Regions from separate parts of the Streptomyces sp. NPDC050504 genome, predicted to be linked through region 2. Evidence: riboswitches for the same ligand, from Rfam matches in the RefSeq annotation. Region 2 holds a riboswitch; each other region holds the start of a gene.
The links. Region 2 has a riboswitch for cyclic di-AMP ahead of ACIBNE_RS01830 (peptidoglycan DD-metalloendopeptidase family protein). Riboswitches for the same ligand answer to the same signal wherever they lie in the genome.
Positions count from the first base shown of each region.

Region 1: another riboswitch for cyclic di-AMP. It lies ahead of ACIBNE_RS15290 (M23 family metallopeptidase); the one in region 2 lies ahead of ACIBNE_RS01830 (peptidoglycan DD-metalloendopeptidase family protein).
Region 3: another riboswitch for cyclic di-AMP. It lies ahead of ACIBNE_RS36695 (M23 family metallopeptidase); the one in region 2 lies ahead of ACIBNE_RS01830 (peptidoglycan DD-metalloendopeptidase family protein).

Region 1 is NZ_JBITHO010000003.1:979,619-984,004, reverse strand. Features, by position in the region: gene ACIBNE_RS15295 (aldo/keto reductase) at 1-804, opposite strand, end outside; gene ACIBNE_RS15290 (M23 family metallopeptidase) at 960-1,997, opposite strand; cyclic di-AMP (ydaO/yuaA leader) riboswitch at 2,009-2,142, opposite strand; gene ACIBNE_RS15285 (PP2C family protein-serine/threonine phosphatase) at 2,368-3,522, opposite strand; tRNA gene ACIBNE_RS15280 (tRNA-Met) at 3,679-3,752, opposite strand; gene ACIBNE_RS15275 (hypothetical protein) at 4,279-4,386, opposite strand, start outside.
Region 2 is NZ_JBITHO010000001.1:421,884-426,269, reverse strand. Features, by position in the region: gene ACIBNE_RS01835 (SGNH/GDSL hydrolase family protein) at 1-792, opposite strand, end outside; gene ACIBNE_RS01840 (STM4011 family radical SAM protein) at 1-2, shown strand, start outside; gene ACIBNE_RS01830 (peptidoglycan DD-metalloendopeptidase family protein) at 1,013-2,044, opposite strand; cyclic di-AMP (ydaO/yuaA leader) riboswitch at 2,049-2,228, opposite strand; gene ACIBNE_RS01825 (patatin-like phospholipase family protein) at 2,530-3,504, opposite strand; gene ACIBNE_RS01820 (peroxidase family protein) at 3,587-4,386, opposite strand, start outside.
Region 3 is NZ_JBITHO010000013.1:125,116-129,501, forward strand. Features, by position in the region: gene ACIBNE_RS36685 (M16 family metallopeptidase) at 1-408, shown strand, start outside; gene ACIBNE_RS36690 (M16 family metallopeptidase) at 426-1,793, shown strand; cyclic di-AMP (ydaO/yuaA leader) riboswitch at 2,037-2,195, shown strand; gene ACIBNE_RS36695 (M23 family metallopeptidase) at 2,208-2,981, shown strand; gene ACIBNE_RS36700 (GntR family transcriptional regulator) at 3,180-3,845, shown strand; gene ACIBNE_RS36705 (HPr family phosphocarrier protein) at 4,124-4,386, opposite strand, start outside.

The DNA.
Region 1 (4,386 bases), on a different contig from region 2:
GAGCGCGACGCTCGCCACCGCGGCCCCCCGCTCCCGCGCGATCCCGTCCAGCGCCGCGAGCACCCGCCGCCCCCGCTCGGTCTCCAGGTGCTTGCCGGCCCCCGCGGCCCGCGCGCTCTCCACCCGCGCGCCCTCCCGGTACTTGCCCGTCAGGAAGCCCGCGGCGAGCGCGTAGTAGGGCACCGCCGCGAGGCCCGCGCGGGACGCGGTCTCCTGGAGCCGCCCCTCGTAGGTGTCGCGCGACACGAGGTTGTAGTGCGGCTGGAGGGCCACGTACTTGGCGAGGCCCTCGCGGTCCGCGAAGTCCAGCGAGTCACGGAGCCGTTCCGGCGAGATGTTCGACGCGGCGACCTCCCGCACCTTGCCCTCGCGCACCAGCTGGTCGAGCGCCGTCACGATCTCCTCCACCGGCACGGCGGGGTCGTCGAAGTGCGTGTAGTAGAGGTCGATGCGGTCGGTGCGCAGCCGCCGCAGCGACTCCTCGACCGCCCCCTTGACCGTCGCGGGCGCGAGCCCCTTGTACTCGGGGTGCGCCCCGACCTTCGTGGCGATGACGACGTCGTCGCGGTTGCCGCGCGAGGCCAGCCAGTTGCCGATGACGGTCTCGGACTCGCCGCCCTCGTTGCCGTCGACCCAGGCGGAGTAGGAGTCGGCGGTGTCGATGAAGTTGCCGCCCGCGGCGGCGTACGCGTCGAGCACCGCGAACGACTGCTCCTCGTCCGCGGTCCAGCCGAAGACGTTGGCGCCGAGGGCAAGCGGGAAGACGGCGAGGTCGGAGGCGCCGAGGCGGCGAAGTGTGGTCATGAGCGGATCAACCTCGCCCGGGAGCCGCGCTATTCCGGCGCGCGCCCGTCCTGAGCGCGATTTCACGACCCGTACACACCGCACGAAAGAACCGGCGGCTCTGGCGTCGGGGGGTGAGCGCCAGAGCCGCCGGTGGCTCGGAAGAGCGGGGGACCTCAGTAGGTGAGGCCCTTGGAGCGCAGCCACGCGCCCGGGTCGATGCCGCCGCCGCCCGGCGTGTGCACCTCCATGTGCAGGTGCTCGCCGGTCACGTTGCCGCTCGCGCCGACGTTGCCGATGACCTGGCCGGTGCTGACCTTCTGGCCGACGCTGACGGAGATCGAGGACTGGTGGGCGTACCAGACCTCGGTGCCGTCCTCCAGCTCCAGGACGGTGAGGTAGCCGTACGAGTTGTGCCAGCCGGCCGACTTGACCGTGGCGCTGTGGACGGCCTTGAGCGGGGTGCCTCTGGGGGCGGCGAAGTCCAGGCCGGTGTGCTGGCCCGAGGACCACATGGAGCCGGACTGGCCGTAGACGGCGGTGATGGAGTACGAGGAGAGGGGCAGCGAGAAGCTCGCGGCGAGCTTCGCCAGGCGCTCCGCCTCGGCCTTGGCCTTGGCGGCCTCCTCGGCCTTGCGCTTCGCCTCGGCGGCCTTCTTCTCGGCCTCGCTCTGCTGCTTGGCGGCCTGCTCGGCGGCCGCCTTCTCCGCGGCCGCCTTCGCGGCGGCCCCGGCCTGCGCGTCGGCGCTCGCCTGCTGCTGCTCGGCCTGCTGGAGGATCCTGGCGCGCAGCGCCTCGCCCGCGTCGGTGCTGCCCTGCTGCGCCTCGGCGGTGGTGACGCCCGCGGTGGAGAGGGGGGCGGCGTCCGCGGCCTGGGCGGCCTCGGTCTTGGCGTCCGGCTCCTCCTCGAAGAGGGCGCCGACGACCGGCAGGTCGGGAAGGGTGATGGAGACCGGGGGCTTGTCCTGCGCGGTGGCGATGCCGCCCGCGCCGACGGCCGCGATGACGCCGACACCGAGGACGGTGGAGCTGCGGGCGAGCCCGCGCTGCTTGGCGACACGGTGCTTGCCGCGGACCGGACGAATCGATTCCGCGGTCGGGTTCCACTCGCCCCAGCTGCGCTCGTCCTCACCCCCGGGAACGTCCGACGGACCGGCGGATCCGGAGAAACCGGTCGCGAAGGGAGCTTCGGGAGCAGGACTGTTGGACGCCACGGAGGCGCACTCCTTTCCTTCCTTCACGCCTACCGGGTTAGCTGACGGGTTCGGAGCAGGAAGGTCTCCTACGGGTCACGTTCGACCCGATTCACCCCAAGGATTGGTTCCCCGGTTCCCTTGCGGAATTCGGCGTTCGCGCGCGGCGCCGTCTCTTGCGACGGCTGGGACGACCGCGCTGCGTTATCGAACGTTAATAGACACACGAACGGAATTCCAAGCTGTTCCCACTGATCGTTCATCGGATCGGCCAGAACTTATGGCTACAAAGGACCCCTAAACCCGGCAATTTGAGTGCCCCTCGATCCACACCGGCAACAGGTCGGTTTCTGACGTTGTGTCAAATGTTATGCGCAGCGGTGCCCTTCGACTACGTACCGTTGCTGACGATCTTCACGGTCGTGCGCCGCTCGGGCTGGCCCGCTCCCGGGCGCGCCACCGCGAGCAGCGCCATGTCGTCCGAGCCCCCGCCGCCCGTGTGCAGCCGGACGTCGTCGGTGAGCGCGTCGAGCAGCTCCTCGGGCCCGGGGAAGATCCGCCCGGCGAGGCGGGCGGCAGGCTCGTAGAAGACCCCGGCCGCGTCCCGCGCCTCGGAGAGCCCGTCGGTGTAGAAGAGCAGCGTCGCGCCGGCGGGGAACGGCCGCACGTCGGAGCGGTCCGGCCACGTCCCCAGGTCGCCCATGCCCAGCGGCAGCGCGTGCTCGCCCGGTTCGAGGAGTTCGGCCGCCCCGTCCGCGTACAGCAGCAGCGGCTCGGGGTGGCCGCGGTTGACCAGCCGTACGACCCCCTCGCCGCGCGGGACCTCCGCGAGCACGGCGGTGGTGAACCCCTCGAAGGCGTCGAGGCCGTCCCGCCGCGTGCCCTCGCGGGCGAGCGCCCGCTCCAGCCGTCCGGCGACGGCCTCCAGCGAGCTCTCCTGCTCGGCGGCCTCCCGGAAGGCGCCGATGACGACGGCGACCGCCTCCACCGCGCCGAGCCCCTTGCCGCGCACGTCCCCGACGACGAGCCGCACCCCGTGGGGCGTCTCCTGCACGGCGAACAGGTCGCCCCCGATGAACGCGTCCGCCTGCGCCGCCTCGTACCGCGCCGCGACCTGTAGCCCGCCGATGCGCTCCGCGGGCGTGGGCAGCACGGCGCGCTGCGCGGTCTCGGCGATGACGCGCGCGGAGGCGAGGCGCTCGCCGCTGCGGCGCACGACGCGGTTGATGAGCAGCGCGAGCGCGGCGACGGTGAGGACGGTCAGCAGTTCGGTGATCGCCTGCACCTGGCCGGAGCCGTGGTCGGCGAGGTCGAGCAGGAACACGGCGAGCACGGCGGCGAAGCCGGTGAGCGCGGTGACGCGCAGCGAGAAGAAGGGGGCGGCGACGAGGGGCGCGGCGGCGAAGATCGGGGACGCGGTGTACGCGGGAGGGGTGAGCGAGTCGAAGAGGTACCCGATGACGATCATCAGGGCGGGCAGCACCCGCACGAACCGCCGGAGCCTTCCGGTGCTCTTCTCCTCGCCGCTCCGTTCGCTCTGCCCCACCGGTGATCTCCCGCTCGCTCCGCGCACGGCCGCGGACGGTACCGCGCCCCGTCCAGGCTGTCCGCAGGAGCGCCGTACGGCGAGCCCGCGTCGGCCAACCGGGGGACGGACACGACGAAGGCCCGGATTCCTGGGAATCCGGGCTTTCGTCTTCAGTAGCGGGGACAGGATTTGAACCTGCGACCTCTGGGTTATGAGCCCAGCGAGCTACCGAGCTGCTCCACCCCGCGTCGGTGAACACAACCTTACGCCATCCGGAGCAAGATCAAAACCACGTTTCGGCGGGGTGGCGCGGGACGGGTCCGAAAGGGACCCACCGGGCACCTGCTGGGCGCCCGCTAGGCACCCGCCGGGCACCCGTCAGACGCCCAGCAGGCACCCGTCAGAACTCATGGGCGCGCACCGGGCTCGCGAGCACCCCGCGCCGGGGCAACGCACCGCGGCCCGACCGGGAAGTCCCGGTCGGGCCGCGGTGCGTGCGGTTCGGAGGGTCGGTGACGACCCTCCGGTCGGTAGGCCATGTCGGACTCGAACCGACAACCAACGGATTAAAAGTCGAAAGGAGATCGTCCAGCTCGGAGGATCTTGATCCCGCTCGCGGACTCCTGCGCAGGTCAGAGGCTGTACCTCGTCCAGGTGGGGTGGTCTCGGGGAGTCCGCGAGGGGGTGATCCAAGGGAGTCCGCTCCCGCATCGCTCCCGCACTTTGACGGTGCTGACATGGGCGGATGGGCCGTTACCGTGATCCGCCTCGGCCCTACCCAGTGATCACCGGGACGATGACCGCTGCGACTGCGGAAGCTAACCCACCCACAGCCAGGAACGCAGCGAACTTTTCCTTGGCCGTAGGGAACACGGCCCTGGA
Region 2 (4,386 bases):
GAGTTCGTACGGGTCGACGTCGCCCTTGGCCTCGACGTGGTCGCCCGAGGACTCGCCGCGCAGCCGTCGCCCGATCCACGGCACCAGGTACTCGCGCGCCCAGTGGATGTCGTCGCGCCGCACTTCGAGGGTGCCGCGCGGCGGCAGCGGGGGCCACTCCTGGTCGGGGTCGGCCGGGACCTCCAGGCCGAGCACCTGTCCCGCGCGCAGCGCGACCCGGGTGTGGCCCTCGGCCGAGAGGTGCAGCCGGTCGTCGTCCCAGGCGCGCCGGTCCTGGACGGACTTGAGGGACCACAGGTCGAGCACCGGGCAGCCGTAGCGGTCCGCGATGGCCCGCACGTGGCCGTTGTACGTGGCGATCTTGCCGCGCAGATGGCGCAGCAGGGCCACGCCCCGGGTGTCGAAGCCGGTGGTCACCATGACCGTGCCGACCGAGGAGGCCAGGTCGGCGACGGCACGCTCGAAGCGCTCGGCGACCTCGTCCGGGTCGGTGCCGGGGCGGATGATGTCGTTGCCGCCCGCGCAGAAGGTCACCAGGTCGGGGGCGAGTTCCTTGGCGCGCGGGACCTGTTCCTCGACGATCTGGTCGAGGAGCCTGCCGCGGACGGCAAGGTTGGCGTAGTGGAAGGCGTGTTCGGGGAGCTGGTCGGCGAGGAGGACGGCGAGCCGGTCGGCCCAGCCGACGAAGGTTCCGTCGGGGCCGGGGTCTCCGACGCCCTCGGTGAAGCTGTCGCCGACAGCCGCGTACGACCCGATGGCGCCACTGTTATTGAATCTCGAATCGTCTGCCACAAACGAACATCCTGCCTGTCCGATTGTGACTTACGCGACCGTAATAAGGGGTTGACGTGGGGTGACATAGCCCACCCGGTCAGTTTTTGGTAAAGCCGGAATAAGCGCGAATGCGCGCGGCGCCCCCGCCCCCGCCCCTGCCCGGGGAGGGGCGGGGGCGGGACGGGGGCGCCGCGCGGACCGCGAGGTGCCCGGCCGGGCGCTCCGAGGGGCCGGCGGGTCAGAGCGAGACGCCGTGGCTCCGGAGGTAGGAGACCGGGTCGATGTCCGAGCCGTAGCCGGGGCCGGTGCGGATCTCGAAGTGGAGGTGCGGTCCGGTGGAGTTTCCGGTGGAGCCCGAGTAGCCGATCCGGTCGCCGCCGTCGACGTCCTGCCCGGAGGAGACGCCGAGCGAGGACAGGTGCGCGTACTGGGAGTAGGTGCCGTCCGTGTGGCGGATGACGACCTCGTTGCCGTACGCGCCGGACCAGCCGGCCGAGACGACGGTGCCCGCGCCCACGGCCCTGACGGTGGTGCCGGACGAGGCCGCGAAGTCCACGCCCGTGTGGTAGCCGCTGGACCAGCTGGAGCCCGACGCGCGGTACTGGGTGGTGACGTTGGCGCCGGAGACGGGGGTGGTGAAGCCGCCGCCGCTGACGCGCCCGGAACCGCCGGACTCCCGGCCGCGCTCCTCGCCGGAGGACGAGCCCCGGTCGTTCGACGAACCGCGGTCGCCGGAGGACTCCGACGAGCCCTGGTCGCCCGAGGAGTACGACGCCTTCGGCACCTGCTCCTTGTGCGAGCGCTCGGCGCGCGGCGCGGCCTCGCGGGACTCCGCCGCCGCGCCGCCCTTCGCCTTGCCGCCGAGGGTCAGCTTCATGCCGGGCAGGATGAACCCGGGGTCGTCGCCGACGGTCGCGCGGTTGTCCGCGTACAGCTTCTGCCAGCCGCCCGCCAGGCGGTGCTCGTCGGCGATCTTCGAGAGGTGGTCGCCGGTCCGCACGGAGTAGGTGGTGGTGGCCGGCGCCGCCTGCGCGGGCGCGGCCTGCGGCGCGGCCTTGACCGCGACCTGGACGGAGGCATGGGCGGAGGTCTGGGCGGAAGCGGCGACGGACGCGGCGGGAGCGGCGGCGGGCGCCGCCTTCTGAGCGGCGTTCGCGCCGGTGGCGGCGAACAGCGGCAGCGCCAGTGCGGCGCCGCCGGTCCCTGCGACGACCATGCCGCGGGAGACGGGATTCGACTTCGGACGGCGGTGCTTACCCTTCGCGGGCATGGCGAATTCCTCTCCGGCGCCTGCGAGGTGAGCTGTCGGGTTCGGGCTGGAGATGCCCGGCCGCGCTGCTGCGCGGCTTCACCCCGAGCCGAGGTGTCTCGGCGTACTGCCTGGGTCCCCCGCTCCTGCCACACGTGGATGGGTGCGGATTCCGGGAGGTGGCAGGATTCGGCGGTCCACCCGGATTGACGGTGACCGTAATCGACCCGGCTCCACCGGAACAAGCCACTCGGGAAACACGAGAATCCATGCCTCTTGATCGGCATGGATTCTCGTCACCCTCTGTCGAATACGGGCGTCCAATTCCCGGATTCGGAAAGGAATTTACTTCTGTACGTCGCGACGCACGGTCACGCCTATGATCCAGCTCACGGCCCCGGAGACATGCGTGCGCATTCTCCTAATCCGGACATCCCGCCCGGCGCGGAGGCCTCTTCAGCCGTACTCGGCCCTCCTCAGCCGTACGCAGCCCTCCTCGGCCCTCCTCAGTTTTCCTCCCTCCGCCGCCGCAGGAACTCCGCGGCCGCCTTCCTGCCCTCGTCGACCACGGCCTCCCGCCCCTCGTCCCCGAGCTGGAAGTCCGTGATGCCGACCCCGGCGCACTGCACCGTGATCGTCCTGTCGCGCACGCCCGGCCGCTCCAGCTGCGTCTGGTCGCGGCCCACCAGTGCGGTCGCCACCACCTGCTGCACCAGCTTCAGCGGCGGCGACATCACCACGGCCAGCGCGGGGAAGAGCTCGGCGATCCCCGCGGGCAGGTCCGGCAGGATCCGTACGCCGAAGGTGGGCCAGCGCGCCTCCTCGCCGTCCGTACGGTCGAAGATCTCCACCGCGAAGTTGGACAGCACGCCGCCGTCGACGATGACGGACTCCTCGCCCGTGGCCCGGTCGGTCAGCGTGCAGGGCTGGAAGTAGAACGGGATGGACAGCGAGCAGCGCACCGCTTCCGCGACCGACTGCTCGTCCGGGTCCAGGCCGTAGCGCCGGTAGTCCCAGGGCAGCCGCAGCAGCCGCCCGTGGGTGACGTCGGTGACCATCACGACCAGCTTGTAGCGCTGGTCGAGCGGCAGGTCGGCCGATGCGCCCGGGTCGTCGTACCGCAGGTCGCCGAAGGTCTCCACGCCGAGGTCGGCCAGCTCCTCGGTCAGCCACTCCTTGATCCACTCGCCCCGGTAGGCACCGCGCCCGGTGAGCAGCGACACGCCCTCGCTGAGCAGCGGTATCCCGGGCGGCGCCCGGTCGGGGATCCGGGCCAGGTCCAGCCTGTCCATGATCGCCCGCAGCTCCTTGGCGCCGACGCCCGCGGCGACGAAGGCCGCCGCGATGGCGCCCACCGAGGTCCCGGCGGCGCGCGGGAAGCTGTAGCCGTCCTCCAGGAGGCTGATCACCGCTCCCGCCGAGCCGAGTCCCCGGACGCCGCCGCCCTCCAGTACGAGATCCGCGCGGTCTCCCGCAGTCATCCGCTCTCCTCCCGCCTCTCCTGTCCCGCCGCTCCGTTCCCGGCCGGCGGGCCCGCTGCCGACGGGCCCGCTGCCGACGGGCTCACTCCCGGCCCGCGACGTTCCAGGGCACGAAGGCGTTCGTCTTGCCCGCGAGCGCGGCGCGCAGTTCGGGGTGGTGCCGCAGCAGCACGGTCACCATCGTGTTGTCGTCGATCCAGTCGAGTCCGGCCTTCGAATACACCTCGGGGGTGTAGTGGTCGGTGAAGAACCGGTCGCTGTTGAGCCTGCGCGACGCCATCAGGATGAAGATGCGGAACGCGGTGTCGCTGAAGGCGAAGCCGCGCGGCAGCTTCTCGGCGAACATGCCGACGGTGAGGTCGACCTTCTCCACGTCGCCGCCGTAGAGCCGCTTGATCTCCTTGGCCCATTCGGGGTTGTCGGTCAGCTCGTCGAAGGTCGCCGCGGGCTTCAGCCGCAGCAGCCGGCGGAATTCGTTGTAGCGGGGCACGCCGAGTTCGCGCGAGCGCAGGATGTCGGTGGCCGCCAGGTCCTGGAGGTGGCCGTCGGGGCGCTCGTACTCCTGGAGGAACTTCGGGAAGTTGTGCATCGTGACGAGCCCGGGGTGCAGCGTGCCGAAGCTGTAGAGCAGGTCGGTCGTGGAGATGCTCTCCAGGACCTTCAGCGCCTCGGGTCCCGCGATGTCGCGGAACGAACAGTCGCGCAGCGTCTCGTTGTCGCTCGCGCCGCGCAGCTTCCAGTCGTCGCGCACCAGCGGGTGCATGCGGTAGACCGCGACGAACTCCTCGGTGAGCGCGTACGGGATGCCGTAGTGGTCGTGCTTCGCGCCGGGGATGCCGCTGACGACCTCGCTGTCGCTGATCCGGCCGAAGAGGTTGTGCA
Region 3 (4,386 bases), on a different contig from region 2:
CTGCTGCGGCTGTCGGGCGCCCCCTCGCTGGGCTGGCTGGACGTGAAGACCTCCGGCGGCGTCGACGTGCCCGACATCGAGGCCGCCGTCGACGAGGAGCTGGCCCGCTTCGCAGAAGAGGGCCCCACGCCCGAGGAGATGGAGCGCGCCCAGGCCCAGCTGGAGCGCGAGTGGCTGGACCGGCTCGGCACGGTCGCGGGCCGCTCCGACGAACTGTGCCGGTACGCGGTGCTGTTCGGCGACCCGCAGCTGGCGCTGACGGCCGTACAGCGCGTCCTGGACGTCACGGCGGACGAGGTCCGCGAGGCCGCGGCCGCGCGCCTGCGGCCCGACAACAGGGCGGTGCTGGTGTACGAGCCGCTCCCGGCCAAGAACGACACCGAGGAAGAAGAGGGGGCGGACCAGTGACCGAGGCCGTCGTGTCCATGGAGTTCCACCCGCAGCCGACGGCCGGCCCCGCCACCCCGTGGGCCTTCCCCGCGCCCGAGCGCGGCGCGCTGCCGGGCGGTCTGACGGTGCTCAGCTGCCACCGCCCCGGCCAGCAGGTGGTGGCCGTCGAGATCTGCCTCGACGCCCCGCTGAACGCCGAGCCCGCCGGTCTGGACGGCGTGGCCACGATCATGGCGCGTGCCTTCACCGAGGGCACCGACAAGCGCTCCGCCGAGGAGTTCGCCGCCGAGCTGGAGCGGTGCGGCGCCACCTTCGACGCGCACGCCGACCACGCGGGCGTCCGGGTCTCCCTGGAGGTCCCGGTCTCCCGTCTGGCCAAGGCGCTCGGGCTGCTCGCCGAGGCGCTGCGCGCCCCCGCGTTCGCGGACGACGAGATCGACCGGCTGGTGCGCAACCGGCTGGACGAGATCCCGCACGAGGCGGCCAACCCGGCCCGCCGCGCGGCCAAGCAGCTCTCCAAGGAACTGTTCCCCGCCGAGTCCCGGATGTCGCGCCCCCGCCAGGGCACCGAGGAGACCGTCGCCCGGATCGACTCGGCGGCCGTCCGCGCCTTCTACGAGGCGCACGTCCGCCCCTCGACGGCCACCGCCGTGATCGTCGGCGACCTCGCGGGCGTCGACCTGCCCGCGCTGCTCGCGGAAACCCTGGGTGCCTGGACGGCCGACACCGCCGAGCGCAGCACCGTCCCGCCGATCACGGCGGACGACACCGGCCGCGTGGTGATCGTGGACCGTCCCGGGGCCGTACAGACGCAGCTGCTGATCGGCCGCATCGGGCCCGACCGGCACGACCGGGTCTGGCCCGCGCAGGTCCTCGGCACGTACTGCCTGGGCGGCACGCTCACCTCCCGGCTCGACCGGGTGCTGCGCGAGGAGAAGGGCTACACCTACGGCGTGCGCTCCTTCGGCCAGGTGCTGCGCTCGTCGGCCGACGGCACGGGCGCGGCCATGCTCGCCATCAGCGGCTCGGTGGACACCGAGTCCACCGGGCCCGCGCTGGACGACCTGTGGAAGGTGCTGCGCACGCTGGCGGCCGACGGCCTGACCGACGCCGAGCGCGACGTCGCCGTGCAGAACCTGGTGGGCGTCGCCCCGCTGAAGTACGAGACGGCGGCCTCCGTCGCCGCCACGCTGGCCGACCAGGTCGAGCAGTACCTGCCGGACGACTTCCAGGCGCAGGTGTACGCGCGCCTCGTCGAGACGGGCACCGTCGAGGCGACCTCCGCCGTGGTGAGCGCCTTCCCGGCGGACCGTCTGGTGACGGTCCTGGTGGGCGACGCGGCGCAGATCGCGGAGCCGGTCAAGGCGCTGGGCATCGGTGAAGTGACGGTCGTCACGGGCTGATCGCCGACCGCTCACGGGCTGGAACCGGCCAATTACGGACCGGTTCGACGGAGTCCTGGGGAAGGGTCTCGACGGTGTGATACGTCGAGACCCTTCCCTTTTGTCCGGTTTATCAGGGAGGTTGCCCCTCTGCCCTGTGGCGTGCGCTACAAAAAGGCGTCTCTGTTTGGTGATTGAAAGACGAGCCGCTTAGCGTCCTTCCTGCTGCCCCGCCAGATGCACCCGCCGCACCCGCGGCACCGGGAGCAGTCATCGCCGAGTCCCCGTCAGGCGCGAGCCTGGGGAGCCGGGGACCCACTCAGTCCCTGGGGTGAATCGGAAGTCCTGTCGCAGGGGCGACCGTAGGAGACCTTCCTGCTCCGAACCCGTCAGCTAACCCGGTAGGCGAGAAGGAAGGAAAGGACCAGCCACTTCATGGCGTTCACCCGTGCCACCGGGAAGCACCGTGCCCCCAGCCGACTGACGCGCAAGAGCGCGCAGGTCGTCGGTGTCGCGGCCCTCGCCACCACCGGAGTCGTCGGCGGCCTCGCCTCCCCGGCGCTCGCCGCGGACACCGGGACCCCCTCCGTCGAGGACACCGGCATCGGCCAGGCCATCGTGATCGGCGACACCCTCGCCGACCAGATCGACGCCCAGGCCGAGGCCCAGCAGGCGGCGGCCGAGAAGGCCGCGGCCGAGGCCCGTGCCAAGGCGGAGGCCAAGCGCAAGGCCGAGGCCCGCGCCAAGGAGATCCGTGCCGCCAAGGAGCGCGCCGCCCGCGATGCCGAGCGCAAGCGCCTGAACTCCTTCCAGCTCCCCGTCGCCGGTTCGAACGTCACCACCGGCTACAAGACCGGCGGTTCGCTCTGGTCATCCGGCAGCCACTCCGGTGTCGACTTCCGCGCCGCCTCCGGCAGCACCGTCGTCGCCGTCGGCTCGGGCACCGTCGTGGAGGCGGGCTGGGGCGGCGCGTACGGCAACAACGTCGTGCTCCGCATGAACGACGGCACGTACACGCAGTACGGCCACCTCTCGGCCATCACCGTCTCGGTCGGCCAGAGCGTCACCCCGGGCCAGCAGATCGGCGTCTCCGGCTCGACCGGCAACTCCACGGGCCCGCACCTGCACTTCGAGGCCCGTACGAGCCCCGACTACGGCTCGGACATCAACCCGGTCGCGTACCTGCGCTCGCACGGCGTGAACGTCTGACGGCGGTCCGCCCCCGAAGCACGTCCTCCCCGAAGGCCCTGGCTCCCCTCCCGGAGCCGGGGCCTTCGGCGCGTGCGCGCCGATCCCGCCGCGCGCGAGCCGACCGGCGAAAAGAAGCCGCAGAATTCCCGGTGGCCGTCGGAAATTCCCGCACTTTGTTCTAGAGTCACCGAAACGAATGAATGCGGAGGTTGAGGCATGCGCATTCCGGCCCATTCGGTCTGTACGGCGATCCGCGCCGACATCGTCTCCGGTGTCTACGAACGCGGCAGCCGGCTCACGGAAGAACTCCTCGCGAAGAGGTACGGGGTCTCCCGCGTCCCGGTCCGCGAGGCGCTGCGCACCCTGGAGTCGGAGGGCTTCGTGACCACCCGCAGGCACGCGGGCGCGTGCGTCGCGGAGCCGTCCGAGCAGGACGCGGCCGACCTGCTGGAGATGCGGATGCTGCTGGAGCCGCTGGGCGCGGCGCGCGCGGCCCGACGGCGCACCGACGCGCACCTGAAGGTGCTGCGCGGGCTGGTGCGGCTCGGCCAGGAGCGGGCGGGCCGGGGCGAGGACCTGAGGTCACTGGGCGGCTGGTTCCACGAGACGCTGGCCCAGGCGTCCGGCAGCCAGGGGCTCACCGCGCTGCTCGGCCAGCTCCGGCACAAGATCGCCTGGATGTACGCGGTGGAGCAGCCGGCCCGTCCTGTGGAGTCCTGGGCCGAGCACGGCGCGATCGTGGACGCGGTGGCGCGCGGCGACGCGGAGCGGGCGCGGGCCCTGGTGGCGCTGCACGCCGAGCGCGCGGTGGGCGCGCACCGGCTGCGGACCGCCGCGAGGACTTCGCAACACGCCGTCAACACGGTCGGTGCGCGCGCTTAACACGGGTGTCGTACAAAAGAGACGCCCGAGAACACGAAGACGCGGCAATGCGTGCGCGCCCGATTTCGAATTTCCGGGTGCCTCATTCGGGTGCGCCATTTCGGGGTGCGCAATTTGGGGGTGCGGTCAATTGTGGCCGCGCTGGATTTCCGTACGGTGCCCGCACTGGATTTCCGTACAGCACACAGCCCCCCACGGGCACGAAAGAGCCGCGCCGCCCGGGACGTCGTCCCGGGCGGCGCGGCCCGTGCGCGGGGTGCGAGACCCCTGAAGGTCACTCAGACGGTCTCGGGGAGCTCGTCCAGGCCCTCGGCGACCAGCTTCGCCAGACGGTCCAGCGCGGCCTCTGCGCCCTCGGCGTCGGAGGTCAGCACGACCTCTTCGCCGCCCTGCGCGCCCAGACCGAGCACCGCGAGCATGGAGGCGGCGTTGACCGGGTTGCCGTCGGCCTTGGCGATCGTCACAGGAACGCCGGAGGCCGTGGCGGCACGGACGAAGATGGACGCGGGGCGGGCGTGCAGGCCCTCGGCCCAGCCGACGT